Regions from separate parts of the Sporosarcina sp. P16b genome, predicted to be linked through region 1. Evidence: riboswitches for the same ligand, from Rfam matches in the RefSeq annotation. Region 1 holds a riboswitch; each other region holds the start of a gene.

Region 1 (4,190 bases):
TGACAAAGAGTGAGGAGAATAATGAATTATATTACAATGAGGCATGGAATTTAGCGAAGTTTAATATAGATGGAACAGATCCGTATGATTTTTTATTTGACCCACAGCAATCGAATTCCTTATCATCTAACGTAAATGAATCATTGAACGGAGTCCAGCAGATTGACAAAATACAAAAAGCGTTTTCTTCCTATTCCGTCAAGAAAGATGGGAACAGTGCATATTCACTAAATCAACTATTTACTGATAAAATGAGATTCTATCAAGAACTTGAACAGAAATACTCAGAAAAATTGAATGAATAGGTATTACAGTTAAGATGGAGATGTCATAAGGGGCATCTATAAGTGAGAATTGTTTTCTTTTGAATTAAGGTACTGGTCCCGACACAATCCAGAAACGATTCTTAATTAATATAGATTTGCGTGCGGACCTGGTACCTTTATTAATCATTCGCTAACAGTTCCTACTGCCAAGCCTGCAGTGGACTTTCACCACCGAGTATTTGCCCATGCAGGGTGCAGTTCAAAATCGTCAATGACGGCTATTCATCGTCCCCTTAAACGTATGAAGCGATCTATAACTTTTATTGTTAATTACTAAATAATCATCAAGCTATTATGAGAGAAGCAGGGCTTATATGAAATCAAGCATATTCGATTTTCCCACGGAGGTATAATCTTGTTTCATAGATGTTTCAGCTTCCTCATGGCTGTTTGAATGATCCGATCCTCCATGCCCTGAGAAAAGGAAATTTGAGCCTTCGAAGTTTTTATTATGTACAGGCCAAGAGCGTGAGAATCTTCTAAGGGAATGAGGTTGTTTTATAAAGGTTGAAGTGTGACGGGGACAATAGTTAACTTTGCTTGAGACATAAGAAAGCACTTCCTTGATACAATGATTGTACCAAGGAAGTGCTGTGTTTTAATGTGCGTCGTTTGATTGGGAGCTTAGGATATATGTTTAAGAATCCTGATGGTCAAAGAATTGATTCCTAATCTATATCAGTTACTTGATAGACTTTCAAAAAGTACATTTGCGGATCTTGTCTAAAAGCGCTTGAAACGGCACATCTCACTAAAACAGAAATCCATTCTAAGTACAGCGTCTATTGATTTTACCCCGCAAAAACTATAAGCTAGTTAATAGTTGCCTAGAGTGTTTTGGTTCTTTGTCCCGTAAACAAAGAATAAATAGAAATCAGGTGAGAATCCTGAGCGGTCCGGCCACTGTAATGGGGAAATATGCCCCTAAGTCAGGAGCCTTGCCAAAGTATGTAAGCATGACACCTTCATGGTCCCCATCTCATTCAAGAGGTGGGGATTTTTTGAATTCAAAACCACACTGCCACTGAAGAAACCGCTCCGTTTAATTTCAATGAAAAGGTAGAGGCTTCCGCGCTAAAACTAGCTGGCGGACCGATCCACTATACGTCGTCACTGTAAATCATTTAGACGATTCTCTCATTCCCCAGGAAATGAATGGGATGCTAAATGGCAAAGGACTGAATGACTTTACAGGCAGGATCACATTCATTGAAGGTATGAACGACATTCAATTCCAAGGTTGTCGCAGGTTTGGTCATCGTGGTAATGAGTAGGATGAAAAAAAGAAGGCATCAAAGAGAGTAGAGCGATATAATGAAGAAAGATCTAGTAGCCGTAGCGTTAGTCAATACGAACTGCAGGGCGGTGATGAAGTAGAGTTCCATAACACATGTGATGTAGATAGAGATCTAAACAGCTATATACGAAAATAAAGAAAGTAGGAAACTAGATGAGCGCATTCTCAAACTTTCACCCACTATTGCTACTTGTCTACGTTACAGTCGTTTTAGTCACGATGTTCAGCTCGTTTCATCCGATCATCGTGGCGCTGGCCATGATCGGGGGCATTCTGTATTTTCTCATGCTGCACGGAGTCCGGACAGCAACTAAGGACTTGATCTATTACTCTTTTGTTTTTCTACTAATTGCCGTAGCGTATCCAGCAACTGTACATAACGGTTTCACTCCGTTATTTTTCCTCCATGAACACGCGGTAACGCTGGAAGCTGTGACGAAAGGACTCGTCATTGCGGGAGCCGTAGTTGCAACCAGTTTCTGGACGAAGAGTTATTTCGAGATTTTCACGACGAACACACTACTTGCCGTACTGACGAAAGTGTCCGCTAGCCCAAAATTTCTCGTTTCCATGCTGTGGCGATTCATTCCGTTATTCAAAATAAAATGGCGTGAAAACCAAATGGCACAACGCGGAATCGGCTATTACAAAGTAGGGAGCAGAGTGGAAAAATTCCGTCGCGCGTTCGCATTGTGGCGGCAGACGCTCGTCCAGACAGCGGAGTTTAGCATTGTTAAGCCAGATGTCATGAAGGCGCGAGGGTATGGTATCGTGAAAGAGAGAACGCGGTATAAGAAGAGGCGATTCACAAAACGGGACGGAATATTGACGGCCGGACTCGTTCTGTTTCTTCTTTACTACATTGGATACTTCACACAGCACCAGACGCAGTATTATCCAGAAATCAGTGAACAGACACTAGGTGCAGGGCATTACGTCATCATCGGCTTGCTCATGTTATTACCGTTTATCTATGAAGCGAAGGAGAGGATCAAATGGCGATACTTACAGTCGAAAATCTGAACTTCCAGTATGAAGAACAGCATGTGTTGCGAGACGTGAGCTTTTCGATTAAGCGTGGAGAATTCATAACGCTATTCGGTCCTACCGGTTCAGGAAAGTCCACGTTATTGAAAATGATGAAACGGGAAATGCGGCCGAACGGTAAACTTAGCGGCACGGTGTATGTGAACGGCGAAAAAATCGATGAACTGCCCGCGTCAACTACAGCGACAGCTATTGGCTATATAATGCAAAATCCAGAGGAACAAATAGTCATGGAAAAAGTGTGGCAAGAGTTGGCGTTTGGTCTTGAGAATATGGGCATGTCGACGGTAGACATGCAACAAAAAATCGCTGAAGTCGCCAGTTTCTTCGGTATTCACAACTGGTTGCATGTTAGTATCAGTGATCTATCAGGTGGACAGAAACAACTCGTTAATCTAGCGGCGGTGCTTGCAATGGAGCCGGATATTTTATTGCTCGACGAACCAACGTCCCAACTTGATCCCATTGCGGCTTCCGTGTTTCTGACGCTACTTGAAAAAATCAATCGTGAACTCGGCATGACGATTTTAATTGTCGAGCATCGGTTAGAAGAGTTATTACCCGTGTGCGATCGAGTGTTGTTCATGGAAAACGGCTCGCTTCTTTATGACACAACACCGAAAGCAATCGGCAACTCCTTGCTAGAACATCCAATGCTCGACGCACTCACGACAGCGATGCGTGTCTACTATAAGCTCGGCTTCCGTGATGAGACGCCGATTACGGTGCGCGAAGGGATGGATTTCATTCGGCACTATCCATCGGCAATTTTACCGACGGATCCGATGAGAAAAAAGCATCCACCACTCATTACAGTGAAAGATCTGTATTTCCGTTACAATCGAAAAAGTGATAATCTACTCGCGGATATGACGTTTACGGTACATCGAGGCGAAATCTTCACGATTGTCGGGGGAAATGGAGTCGGCAAGTCTTCGTTACTAAGGTTACTCGCCGGACTGCATAAGCCGTATGCAGGTAAAGTATGGATAGACGAAGTCGCACCAAGCAAGTGGAAAGGGAATATCGTCTTATTACCGCAAAACGCACAAGCATTATTCATGTACTCAACGGTGAAAGAAGAGCTAATCCATGCGGTTCCTGTGCAAAAAATGCCGAAAGAACGGAGAGAAACGACGGTATCGAGTATGATGAAACAGTTACATATTGAGCATCTTTCGAAAAGAAATCCATTTGAATTAAGTGGCGGAGAACAGCAGAAGGCCGCGCTTGCAAAATTATTGCTGCTTAAACCGGATATATTATTGCTGGATGAGCCAACTAAAGGAATGGACGTCATGTCGAAAAAAGAAGTGACGGAGTTGATTCGAACGCTTCAAAAACAGAATATCACGACGATTATCGTGACGCATGATATTGAATTTGCAGCAGAAGTATCTACACGTGTTGGCATGTTGTTCGATCAATCACTCATCGCGATCAATCATCCGAAAACCTTTTTCACGTCCAACCGCTTTTACACAACCGCCGCTAGCAAAATCGCACGCGGATTATTCCCA
Region 2 (4,190 bases), on a different contig from region 1:
TGCCGTTATGGATTTAGCCGTTTATACCAATCAACTGGAGTGGGTACCTGGACGCTTTACCGTAGCGTACGACTTACATTCAGACGAAAGTTTATTAGGGAAATACCATTTGACAATAACCTACTCGGAGGTAACACAATGAATGCAGTAGAGCAGATTCAACATGAAATTAAAGAAGCGTTGCACGAAGCGATTGAGAAAGCACAACTAGTCGAAGGTGCGGATATTCCGGAAATTAAACTGGAATCACCAAGAAGTAAAGAGAACGGCGATTATGCAGCGAATATCGCAATGCAGTTGACAAAACTCGCGAAAAAGCCACCGCGTGCAATCGCGGAAAGTATCTTGGAGCATCTTGATACGACAAACACGGCAATCGACTCCATTGAAATTGCTGGACCCGGTTTCCTCAATATCCGCTTGAAAACAGACAGTCTCGGAGATATCGTGAAATCTGTCCTGGACCAAGGAGCAGACTACGGACGTTCCGACAGCGGACAGCAACAGAAGATCCAAGTTGAATTCGTTTCAGCGAACCCAACAGGCGACTTGCACTTAGGACACGCACGCGGGGCATCACTTGGTGATTCATTATGTAATATTCTTGACAAAGCAGGCTATGACGTAGCGCGTGAATACTACATCAATGACGCGGGTAATCAAATAAATAACTTAGCGTTATCGATTGACGTTCGTTATTTCGAAGCACTTGGATTAGAAAAAGAAATGCCGGAAGACGGCTACCGTGGTGCAGATATCATCGCCATCGCAAAAGGCCTCGTTGAACAATATGGAGACAAGTATGTCCATGTTCCAGAAGAAGAGCGACTTGCATTTTTCCGTGAACACGGCTTGAATATCGAATTAGATAAACTAAAGAAAGACTTAACGGACTTCCGCGTGCATTTCGACAACTGGTTCTCGGAAACGTCCCTATATAACAACGGCAAGATCGAAATCGCACTCCAAAAACTTCGTGAAAATGGCCATGTCTTTGAAGAAGACGGCGCGACTTGGTTCCGCTCCACTACATTTGGTGACGATAAAGACCGTGTATTAATCAAGCAAGACGGTTCATTCACGTACTTAACACCGGACATTGCCTATCACCAAGACAAGCTAAGTCGTGGATTTGATAAACTGATCAATATTTGGGGAGCAGACCACCACGGATATATTCCACGTATGAAAGCAGCAATCCAGGCGCTAGGTTATGACCGCGATACGCTCGAAGTAGAAGTGGCGCAAATGGTTCAGCTCTATAAAGACGGAGAAAAATTCAAAATGAGCAAGCGCACAGGAAAAGCGGTCACATTACGTGAACTCGTAGAAGAAGTCGGACTAGACGCTGTACGGTATTTCTTTGCGATGCGCTCAGGCGATGCACAAATGGACTTCGATTTAGATTTGGCGGTATCCAAATCCAATGAAAACCCCGTCTACTACGCACAATACGCGCACGCACGTATCTGTTCAATCCTACGTCAAGCAAAAGAACAGAACGTGGAAGCGTCAACGACAAACGTCACGCTATTGCAAGATGAGAAAGAATTGGAGCTACTGAAGAAGCTCGGAGATTTCCCGAAACTTATCAGCGACTCAGCTCGCATGCGCGCACCGCACCGCGTGACGACATATATTCAAGAACTAGCAGCTACATTCCATAGTTTCTACAATGCGAATAAAGTGCTCGACCCGGAAAATAAAGACCTGTCCGAGGCACGTTTGGCTTTGATCACAGCAACTAAAACGACGATTGCGAACGCATTGAAATTAGTTGGCGTTGAAGCACCGGAAAGAATGTAATATATCGAAAATGGCCAAGCAGATTTTTTACTGTTTGGCTTTTTTATGTCTTTGGAAGTACTGCCTGTCAAAGTTTCATCAAATCCAACGAAATATCCCAATAGCGCGATCTTCAAGCAGTTTGGCGCGGTTACATAGAGTAATTGCGCGGTGTTAAACACGAAATGCGCGGTCTCTTCCAGTTTTAGCGCGGTTCAACCTACCACCACAAGAACAGGTAGGAAGTGGGGATGACTTTTGAAAGATCAGCACCGCCCTGTACAACCCTCACTATTACCGCTATAATAAAGCATAATTACATATCTTCTAAAAGGTTCTCAATACTAGAGATGAAAAGTGAAATCGGTTCAAATCCGATGCGGTCCCGCCACTGTACGTGCTATGCACAAGCCAGGTCACCTGCCTTTTTAGAAAATGAAGTTCCGCAGCAACCTACGAGGATAGGTGTAATGGAAGAAGTCACGTCCTGATTTCATCCCACCTAATCCTTCGAATGATCGAAGGATTTTTTTCGTGTCTGCGACTTGCGTAATGCAACACACATATTAAAGGAGGAACACACATGAAGAAGTTTTTACAACTACTGCTGACAGCAATGCTCGCGGTACTACTACTCGCAGCATGTGGAAGCGATAGTGCAAAAGAAGAAACACCAGCAGATGAAAATCAAGCTGGCGAAGAAACGAAAACGGAACAAGCATCAACGGATACAACGAGTTATCCATACACTCTGACAGATGCGATTGGCAAAGAAGTTACATTTGAAAAAGTGCCGGAAACTGTCATTTCATTACTTCCAAGCAACACGGAAATTTTATACGGGATTGGTGCAGGAGATAAAGTCATTGCAGTAACAGAAAACGATGACTATCCTAAAGAGGTAACAGAGCTAGATACAGTAGGGGACTTTACGGTCAACATAGAAAAAGTGATTTCATTGCAACCGGAAGCGGTGTTCGCACATGAAATGATGTTGGGTTCGAATGAAGAAGGATTGAATCAGATTCGTGACGCAGGCATCCCTGTGATCGTTATACAGAATGCAGGAACATTTGAAGAGACATATGAAACGATTGAATTGATTGGTAAAGTTATGGACAAAAATGTGGAAGCGAATCAAATCGTTGAAGATATGAAAACGAAAGTCGCTGATATCGAAAAGAAAGCAGCGGACATTACGGACAAGAAGCGCGTGTTCATTGAAAACTCCGATGCGCCTGAAATTTACACGGCAGGAAAAGGAACTTTCCCACAACAGTTTTTGGATATGATCAATGCTGAAAACATCGTGACAGAAGAAGGTTGGATTATGATCAGTCCTGAAACGATTGTAGATGAAAATCCAGATGTAATTTTGGCAATATATAGCTATGTTCCAAACGTTGTAGAAAATATTAAGACGCGTGACGGGTTTGATGCAGTTACTGCGATCAAAGAAGATCGAGTCATTCAACTGGATGAAGATATTACAAGCCGTACAGGTCCGCGTTTGGCTGACGGATTAGAATCGTTTGCGAAAGCAGTCTATCCTGAGGTATTCGGTGAATAAAACTGCGCTCGCCTATGTCGTGTCGATTGCCATGCTCCTTGTGGCAATCTGGCTCGGCGTATCGATCGGTACAGTGAAAATACCAATAGAGACGCTATGGAATCAATCGGATGCGACCGCGAGTAATATTTTGTGGAAGATCCGTATGCCACGTGTGTTGTTGGCCGGAATTGTCGGTGCCTCACTGGCTATATCAGGAGCCGCGTTCCAAGGGCTTTTGAAAAACCCGTTAGCTGATCCTTACACCCTCGGAGTGTCATCCGGTGCCTCTGTCGGCGCCGTGATCACACTCTTTTTTGGTATATCGCTGCCGGTTCTTGGCGCGTTCACCTTACCTGTATTTAGTATGATGGGTGCCGCAATCACGATGTTTTTAGTGATCGGTTTTGCTCGAATGGTCGACCGATCAATGAAAATGGAGACGATCATTTTAACAGGAATCATTTTTGGCTCATTTCTCGGCTCCGTGCTGTCGCTGATGATCGCGTTAACGCAAGAAGAACTCCGTCAGATCGTCGGTTGGCTGCTTGGTAGCGTATCGATGCGCGGCTGGAATTATATTCTGATGGTCCTGCCGTTTTTTATCATCGGTACATTTATGCTGTGGCTTAATCGCCGCGAATTGAATGCTTTATTATTCGGTGAAGAACGTGCGCATCATCTTGGAGTCAATGTCAAACAACGTAAATTGATGATTTTGCTAGGCGGTTCGGTCTTAACTGGTTCCGCTGTTGCCGTGTCTGGAACAATCGGCTTCGTTGGCCTAGTGGTCCCGCATATGACAAGGATGTTATGGGGCTCCGATCACCGTCACGTCTTGCCGTTATCATTGTGT
Region 3 (4,190 bases), on a different contig from region 1:
CGACTGGATTCATCGAAAGTACATTGGCACAAGTATATAAAGTGAAAGATGGTGACACATTCCGCGGAGGGCCGGCGTATTACATGCAAAAAGCGCTAGGCTGGCGGAAACTCGGAATTGTCTTCGCGATTTTACTGACGATGAGTTTCGGATTCATATTTAACGCAGTACAATCCAACACCATCAGTCAGTCATTCACTGAAGTATTCGGCATTCCGAACTGGAGTGTCGGGGTTGGCTTAATGCTAATAACAGGGATTATCGTCTTCGGTGGCGTCAAACGGATTGTAAAAGTAACACAAACCATCGTACCCATCATGGCGACTTTCTATATTTTGGTAGCGTTATATATCGTGATTATGAATATTTCAGAAGTTCCAGGCATTATTGTATTGATATTCGAGCATGCTTTCGGAATTAAAGAAGTCATGGGTGGCGGAATCGGGATGGCCATGATGCAAGGTGTACGTCGCGGTCTCTTCTCCAATGAAGCAGGTATGGGTAGTGTGCCAAACGCGGCTGCTACAGCGAACGTATCGCATCCGGCAAAACAAGGATTGGTACAAAGTCTAGGTGTGTTTTTCGATACCATCATCATCTGTTCTGCGACCGCATTCATCATTTTGCTTGGCGGATTGTATCAAACAGGTGAAACAAACGGTATCATCTTGACACAAAACTCCATGGCTGTACAAGTAGGCGCATGGGCACCGTACTTCATTGCCGGTGCTATCATGTTCTTCGCCTTCAGTTCTATCATCGGTAACTATTATTATGGCGAAACCAATATTGAATTCATTCATGCCAACATCGTATGGAAACGAATCTATCAAGTTCTTGTACTGGTCATGGTATACTTCGGTGCAATCGCAAAAGTACAAGTTGTATGGGATATGGCCGACCTATTCATGGGACTAATGGCCATCATTAACTTAATCGTCATTCTACTACTTGGTAAAATCGCCTTTAAAGTACTGGACGACTTCACTAAACAACGTAAAGCCGGCAGAAACCCTGTCTTCAAGTCAGCCAGCATCCCTGAATTAAAAGGCGCGGAATGTTGGGAAGAGACAGCGGAAAAACCAGAAGATCGTTTGTAATGGGGGTGATTTGTGGATGTAAGGGATATGATTTCTCAATCTTTAACTTATCACCATGTATAAGTTAGGATTATAGCGGAAATCCCTTATTCACACACTCCTAAGTTTAAAGCATTCACACAAACCATTTAGTCAAGAAGTAAAAAGTTTGATATACTATAAAATACTGAATAACAAAAATCGAATCGTAGTTCAGAAGAAGGATTCTGAACTTCGGTTCGATTTTTGTTTTGCATGTTTGAACACAACATGTTAGGGTTATATATGAATCAACACACTATATATAGTGTGTAACAGCAAATAGATGAATTGGTACCCACCACGTTTAAAAGGGAATCCGCCACTAACGGAGCTGCCCCCGCAACTGAGGGCACGGACGACTATCTTATAAAACCACTGCTTCGGCGGGAAGGAAAGATGGAAGAACGATGTGCCAGCCAGTAGACCTGCCAGTCATCTCAGCAAAACATTCTTCGGGGTTGGAGAGTGAAAGCACAAAGCAGTCTTATTTCAGTCTGCCTAAAACTTTCCGCGATCTACTAAGCGTCAATTGACGACTCCCGATTTTATTGGGAGTTTTTTTATTTAGTACATAACCGAATTAATTAACTAAAGGGAGCGGATATCATGGCTATTATTCAAGAAACTAAGGGACTTAATCTAGTGTTGGAAAACTTACAAGAAGAATTCGGCAAGAAACAAATGGAGCCGTTAATCGAAGCGAGTGAGAAATTCCAAGAGCGCCACCCGGCTAGCACGGCAACTGAATGGACGAACGCGATGGTGCTGGAGTCTTTAAGCCGTATTGATGAAGCAAATACGTATTGGACGTTTGTAGCGGCACGAATTTATTTATTCGACGTCTATGCAAAGCAACAAGCATTGCGTGGGGCGGATGCTTATACCGACTTTGCGAAAAATGTAGAACGCTTGGTGGAACAAGGTTTATATACATCCGTTCTGACAGAGAAATACAGCCTAGATGAGCTTCAGGAAATCGGTAAACTACTCGATCCTTCCCGTGATCTATTATTCACATATATCGGTTTGAAAACATTGGTAGACCGATACGTAACCGTAAACTTTAAGAAACAGCCAGTGGAGCTGCCGCAAGAGCGCTGGTTGATCATCGCGATGACACTAATGCAAGACGAAACAGTAGACCGCATTCATAAAGTTGGCGAAGCATACTGGGCGATGAGCAATTTATACATGACGGTCGCGACACCTACATTATCGAATGCAGGCAAGATGCACGGTCAGCTATCCAGTTGCTTTATCGATACAGTGGATGATTCCTTACAAGGGATCTACAACAGCAACACCGATATCGCGAACTTGTCGAAATTCGGTGGCGGTATCGGCGTCTATATGGGGAAAGTTCGTTCTCGTGGTGCATCGATTCGTGGTTTCGAAGGCGCGTCAAGCGGTGTTCTGCCATGGATCAAACAGTTGAACAATACGGCAGTCAGTGTCGATCAACTCGGTCAACGTCAAGGTGCCGTAGCCGTTTATCTCGACGTATGGCATCAAGACATCTTCACATTCCTTGATCTCAAGCTCAATAACGGCGATGACCGTTTACGTGCACATGACATTTTCACAGGCGTTTGCTTGCCAGACTTGTTCATGGAGAAAGTCGAGTCCCGTGAAGACTGGCATTTATTCGATCCACATGAAGTCCGCACGAAAATGGGCTATTCATTGGAAGACTTCTATGATGAAACGAAAGGACAAGGAACATTCCGCGAGAAGTATGAGGAATGCGTCCGTAATGAAGATTTATCACGAGAGACGGTTTCCGCGATTGAAATTATGAAACGTATCTTGCGTAGCCAGCTCGAGACAGGAACGCCTTTCATGTTCTATCGCGACGAAGTAAACCGCATGAATCCGAATAAGCATGAAGGTATGATTTATTCTAGTAATTTGTGTTAACAATAGCACCTTCAGTCAGTAATGGCTGTCGAAAACTCCGTTAAACGGGGGAACTCTTATTTAGTAAGACAATCCCGTGCTAAATCTCAACTTTTGTAGTATCATCAAATAAAGAACATTTGTTCTATAGGGGATGATATTTGTGGAAAAGCCATTTGGTTTTGTTTACGAGACTACAAATACAGTTAATAATATGAAATACATTGGAAAATGTATTTACGGTCGGATAAATAATTGGGAAACATATTTGGGTTCAGGTCTTTATTTGAAAAGGGCTATTAAAAAGTATGGTAAGGAAAAGTTTATCAGGGTAATTCTGGTTGAGGCATACTCAGATATAGAGTTGAATCAACTTGAGGAATATTATATTTCTAAACGAAATGCTGTAGAATCAAAGGAATATTATAATATTAAAATGACATCTATTGGCGGAGATTGTTTTACAACAAACCCAAACAAAGAGCATATCCGCAGTTTAAGAGTGAAACAAATGACAGGCGCTTCAAATCATCAATACGGGAAACCAAAAACCAAAAAGATGATTGAAGCAGTCAAAAAGAAGAACTCAAAAGCAATTATAATAGATGGAATTGAATATTCATCAATAACTGCAGCATCTGTTGCACTTTCCCTTTATTGTACAACAATTTCGTATAGATTAGACTGTGATAACTTTCCTAGCTATAAGAGAATTGTCCCGAAATCACTAAGACCGACCAACAAACATGCTGCTTGTAAATGCCAAGTCCATGACGTGGTATATGAAAGTATTGCAAAGGCGGCATTAGCTCATGGCATTTCTACACATGCTATGAGAAACCGTATGTATTCCCGTAACTTTCCAGACCATCATATTATAGTTGAGTAAATGCCTAACGACTATCGAAAGCATAGCTAGTTGAAATAGCACTAGTGAAGAAGCGAGTAGAGTACCCCTCAAGCGAGGCCCTGATGAAAAACAGGGATAATTCATAAAGGGAAAAGCGGAGCATCCTACCAGGTCGTGCTGGGGATGATGATATAGTCTCCTCTGCATGGTGACATGCAGCAGCAATTAATTGCGGATTAAGCTTTGCGAGCTTAATTGAAGAAGAGGACTGAAATACTGCAAAATATGTCAGCGAGTACACATGAATCCGTAACACTAGAAGA
Region 4 (4,190 bases), on a different contig from region 1:
TTGAACATCCTACACCTTGGTCAATCCAGCGAACAACATAGCCCAGGATCCCTTGTGCATTGTTATCCAGCTCCGATTGTACTTCTTCAGCAGACCAATCCGTATTAGGTGCCAATGGAACAGTAAGGATACCATCACGATAATCGATCGAACTGTCAATTCCAGCCTGTACTTCTTTAACATTTACTTCATGGTAGTGCAATGCATGTAAAATTGCAGCTGTTGGAGATGGAACCCACGCAGTGCTCGCTCCTGCTTTTGGATGTGCAATTTTCTGTTCAAGCATTGCAGCCATTAAGTCAGGCATAGCCCACATTCCTTTACCAATTTGCGCATGTCCAGGTAGACCCGCCCGGATTCCCACTGCAACGTTTGCAGCTTCATAAGAAGATAGCCATTCGGATGCCTTCATATCAGCTTTTCTAATGACCGGACCAGCTTCCATAGACGTATGGATTTCGTCACCTGTACGGTCAAGGAATCCTGTATTGATGAATGCAATACGTTCTTTCACTTCATTGATTGCGGATTTCAGATTCAGTGACATTCTACGCTCTTCGTCCATTACACCGATTTTAATTGTATGGCGCTCAACACCTAGCAGATCTTCAATACGATTAAATAATTTGTTCGCAAATGCCGCCTCTTCTGGACTATGCATTTTCGGCTTTACGATATAAATAGAATTATGAAGCGAGTTTTTAAACGCTACATTTTCTTTAAAGTTATGCGTAGCAATTAAAGATGTAAGAACACCGTCTAAGATTCCTTCAGGTACTTCATTGCCATTTTCATCAAGAATTGCATTATTCGTCATTAAATGACCTACATTACGTACGAACATTAATGAACGACCACGCAGTGTCAACTCTTTGCCGTCTACACCTATATACGTACGGTCAGCATTCAATTTTCTAGTAACTGTTTTACTACCTCGTTTGAATGTAGATTCCAAGTCACCCTTCATTAAACCAAGCCAGTTACGGTATACGCCCACTTTATCTTCAGCATCAACTGCGGCAATAGAGTCTTCACAGTCCATTAACGTAGAGAGTGCTGCTTCAATTACAAGATCTTTCACACCCGCCTTATCGCTTTTACCAATTGGGTCGTTCTTGTCAATAGCGATTTCGATATGCAATCCATTATTCACCAACAATACTGCAGTCGGTGCATCTTTGGAACCATTATATCCAACGAACTTGGACTCATCTTGCAATTGAGTCGTGTTACCGCTCTCAAGCGTTACTTCAAGTTTGCCTTCTACAATTTTATAAGCAGTTACATCTGCATGTGAACCTTCAGCTAAAGGCGCCGCTTGATCTAGCAAGTTTTTCGCGAAATCAATTACTTTCTGTCCACGAATCGGATTGTATTCAACACCAGCTTCAGCACCCGCTTCATTACTGATAACATCAGATCCGTATAGGGCATCGTATAAACTTCCCCATCGTGCATTCGCTGCATTTAATGCATAACGAGCATTATCAATTGGCACTACCAATTGTGAACCGGCTTGGTTTGCGATTTCATGATCAACATTAGCTGTTGTCACTTTGAAATCTTCGGGAACTGGCTCTAAGTAGCCAATTTCTTGTAAAAACTCTTTATATTTAACGAAATCAATTTCGCCTTTATTATTTTGATGCCATTCGCTAATGGTCTTTTGTAATTCATCACGTTTTTCTAATAGTGCTTTGTTTTCAGGAGCAAGTTCATGAATGAGCGAATCAAAGTTTGTCCAAAATTGATCATTTTGAATTTCTAAGCCCGGAAGAACTTCTTCTTTTACGAAGTTATATAGTTCTGTTGCGACTTGCAATTTACCTACTTGTTCATAGTTTGTCATGGATAAAAGCCACCCCTTAAAATTTTTCCGCTACACTGTTGTATAACATATAGCGATGAACACCCATCATTATCCATTATCCGGCAACACCCCATAGCCCGTCGATCAAAAATCGACTCAATAAAGACAAATGATCTCTTCACATGAAGACGTGTTAGTACATATCATACCTAAAGTCTAGTTTACTTTCAACTGAATTGTGAAAATTTTCACATCATAGTTATTCGTCTTCGAGACAACCTACTCGTAACAGTTATATAACAGTCGGCGTAATATGTTGTTTTATCATTTCGTATTATACTTCCATATCGTTAGTTGTTCTTTAGCTCTCATCACTAAATTCTAATAGTAAGTTGACACACTATTTTGCATGTGATAGCTTTAGAGACAATCATCTGAATTGAATAGTTTGAAAAGTAGGTGGAATGAAAATACTTTCATTTCTTAAAAGGGAATCCTTTTCTTGGAGCGGTCCCGCCACTGTGAAGACGCTAATGCGTCCAGCCAGACACCTGCCTATTTTTCATGACGCTAATCCTACGGTGAATAGGGAAGTGTTAGACAGTCGCAGTGTATCATCGCATGCTTATAAGTAGCATGTTATTTTATACGTACTCGCAATTCTAACATTTCCCCTAGAGATGTTTTTTTTATTGAAAAAAATCAAGGGGGAAATTATCTATGGTAAAAAGCAGTATAACGGGCTACCCCGTAATAGGTGAAAATCGTGAGTGGAAACGTGTACTTGAGGCATTTTGGTCAAAGAAGATCTCGGAAGATGAGCTTCTTCAAACAACGAAAGAGATTCGCTTGGCAAATTTGAAGAAACAGCAAGATGCTGGGGTTGATTGGATTGCTGTGGGCGACTTCACATTGTATGATCGCGTACTGGATACGTCAGCCATGTTCGGAATCATTCCTTCACGCTATAACTGGAAAGGTGGACAAGTATCCACTTCCACATACTTTTCGATGGCCCGCGGTAATGATGAGGCGGTTGCCTCCGAAATGACAAAATGGTTCAATACAAACTATCACTATATCGTGCCTGAATACGAAGGCCGGCGTTTTGAACTAACGGAAAACAAGCCTCTAGCTGCTTATCGTGAAGCCAAGAGCGAACTGGGTATTGAAGGTAAACCTGTTCTACTAGGCCCCTATACATTACTAAAATTATCCAAAGGGTACGAGGATAAAGATGTACCATCCATTATCCTGCAACTGATACCCCTCTATCAAAAAGTATTACAAGAATTACAGGATGAAGGTGTTCAATGGATCCAAATTGACGAGCCGATTCTATGTACATCAATAAGTTCAGATGAAATGAAGACTGTCACAGAAATTTATTCACAACTGACAAAAAATCTGAGCGGGCTGAATATTCTTCTACAGACATACTTCGATTCAGTTGAACATTATAGAGAAACGATCGCCTTACCTGTTGCGGCTATCGGACTAGATTTCGTCCACGGACGCGAAAGAAATCTAGAGAACTTGAAGCAATATGGTTTCCCAGAAGATAAAATACTTGCGGCAGGAATTGTAGACGGTCGCAACGTATGGCGTTCCAATTTACGTGAAAAACTTACATTGACTGAAAAAATTCAACAGCATGTTACAGCTGATAATTTATGGATTCAACCTTCATGTAGCCTGCTCCACTCACCTGTTACGACTCGCTCGGAACAGAAACTAGATAAAACCATTTTGAACGCGTTAGCATTTGCCGACGAGAAGATTGAAGAAATTAAAGCTATTCAACTAGCAGTACAACATGGATATGAACAAGTTTCTAAGGCATTGGATGACAGTGAAGCAGCATTGACTGCATTTAATTCACTTCCTGCTCGCAATAATAAAGAAGTACGTGAAGCGACTTCGGGAAGTCTTCTATCAGACAGTAAGCGGAATCTTCCATTTGCAAAACGCAAAGTGAAACAACAGGAAAAATTCCAATTACCACTACTTCCGACTACCACCATCGGTAGCTTCCCACAAACACCGGAAGTACGGGCTACACGCAATAAATGGAGAAAAGGCGAAATTACGAATCAACAATATAAAGATTTCGTTCAAGCTGAAATTAAAGAATGGATTGATATTCAAGAAGACTTAGGACTTGATGTATTGGTACACGGCGAATTCGAACGTACAGACATGGTGGAGTATTTCGGGGAAAAGCTTGACGGATTTGTCTTTACTGAAAAAGCATGGGTACAATCCTACGGCTCACGTTGTGTTAAGCCGCCAATTATCTTTGGAGACGTTGCGTTTATTAAACCAATGACTGTAGAAGAATCCATTTATGCAAAATCTCTTACAGGTCATGAAGTAAAAG

What was found. A riboswitch is a leader RNA that binds a small molecule or an ion and turns the genes downstream of it on or off. The one in region 1 is predicted to bind cobalamin.
Region 2: linked by a shared signal. The riboswitch ahead of CSV77_RS03375 (ABC transporter substrate-binding protein) and the one ahead of CSV77_RS07560 (energy-coupling factor transporter transmembrane component T) in region 1 are both predicted to bind cobalamin.
Region 3: linked by a shared signal. The riboswitch ahead of CSV77_RS03915 (ribonucleotide reductase N-terminal alpha domain-containing protein) and the one ahead of CSV77_RS07560 (energy-coupling factor transporter transmembrane component T) in region 1 are both predicted to bind cobalamin.
Region 4: linked by a shared signal. The riboswitch ahead of metE (5-methyltetrahydropteroyltriglutamate--homocysteine S-methyltransferase) and the one ahead of CSV77_RS07560 (energy-coupling factor transporter transmembrane component T) in region 1 are both predicted to bind cobalamin.

What each region holds. Positions count from the first base shown of each region.
Region 1 is NZ_PDYO01000004.1:173,179-177,368, forward strand. Features, by position in the region: gene CSV77_RS07550 (hypothetical protein) at 1-305, shown strand, start outside; cobalamin riboswitch at 1,148-1,286, shown strand; gene CSV77_RS07560 (energy-coupling factor transporter transmembrane component T) at 1,777-2,646, shown strand; gene CSV77_RS07565 (ABC transporter ATP-binding protein) at 2,619-4,190, shown strand, end outside.
Region 2 is NZ_PDYO01000002.1:70,968-75,157, reverse strand. Features, by position in the region: gene CSV77_RS03385 (YwiB family protein) at 1-142, shown strand, start outside; gene argS (arginine--tRNA ligase) at 139-1,806, shown strand; cobalamin riboswitch at 2,101-2,227, shown strand; gene CSV77_RS03375 (ABC transporter substrate-binding protein) at 2,369-3,355, shown strand; gene CSV77_RS03370 (FecCD family ABC transporter permease) at 3,348-4,190, shown strand, end outside.
Region 3 is NZ_PDYO01000002.1:174,102-178,291, reverse strand. Features, by position in the region: gene CSV77_RS03920 (alanine/glycine:cation symporter family protein) at 1-1,100, shown strand, start outside; cobalamin riboswitch at 1,394-1,568, shown strand; partial or broken gene CSV77_RS03915 (ribonucleotide reductase N-terminal alpha domain-containing protein) at 1,728-3,035, shown strand; gene CSV77_RS03910 (GIY-YIG nuclease family protein) at 3,181-3,906, shown strand; partial or broken gene CSV77_RS03905 (ribonucleoside-diphosphate reductase subunit alpha) at 4,135-4,190, shown strand, end outside.
Region 4 is NZ_PDYO01000002.1:508,581-512,770, forward strand. Features, by position in the region: gene CSV77_RS05575 (malate synthase G) at 1-1,849, opposite strand, end outside; cobalamin riboswitch at 2,251-2,383, shown strand; gene metE (5-methyltetrahydropteroyltriglutamate--homocysteine S-methyltransferase) at 2,531-4,190, shown strand, end outside.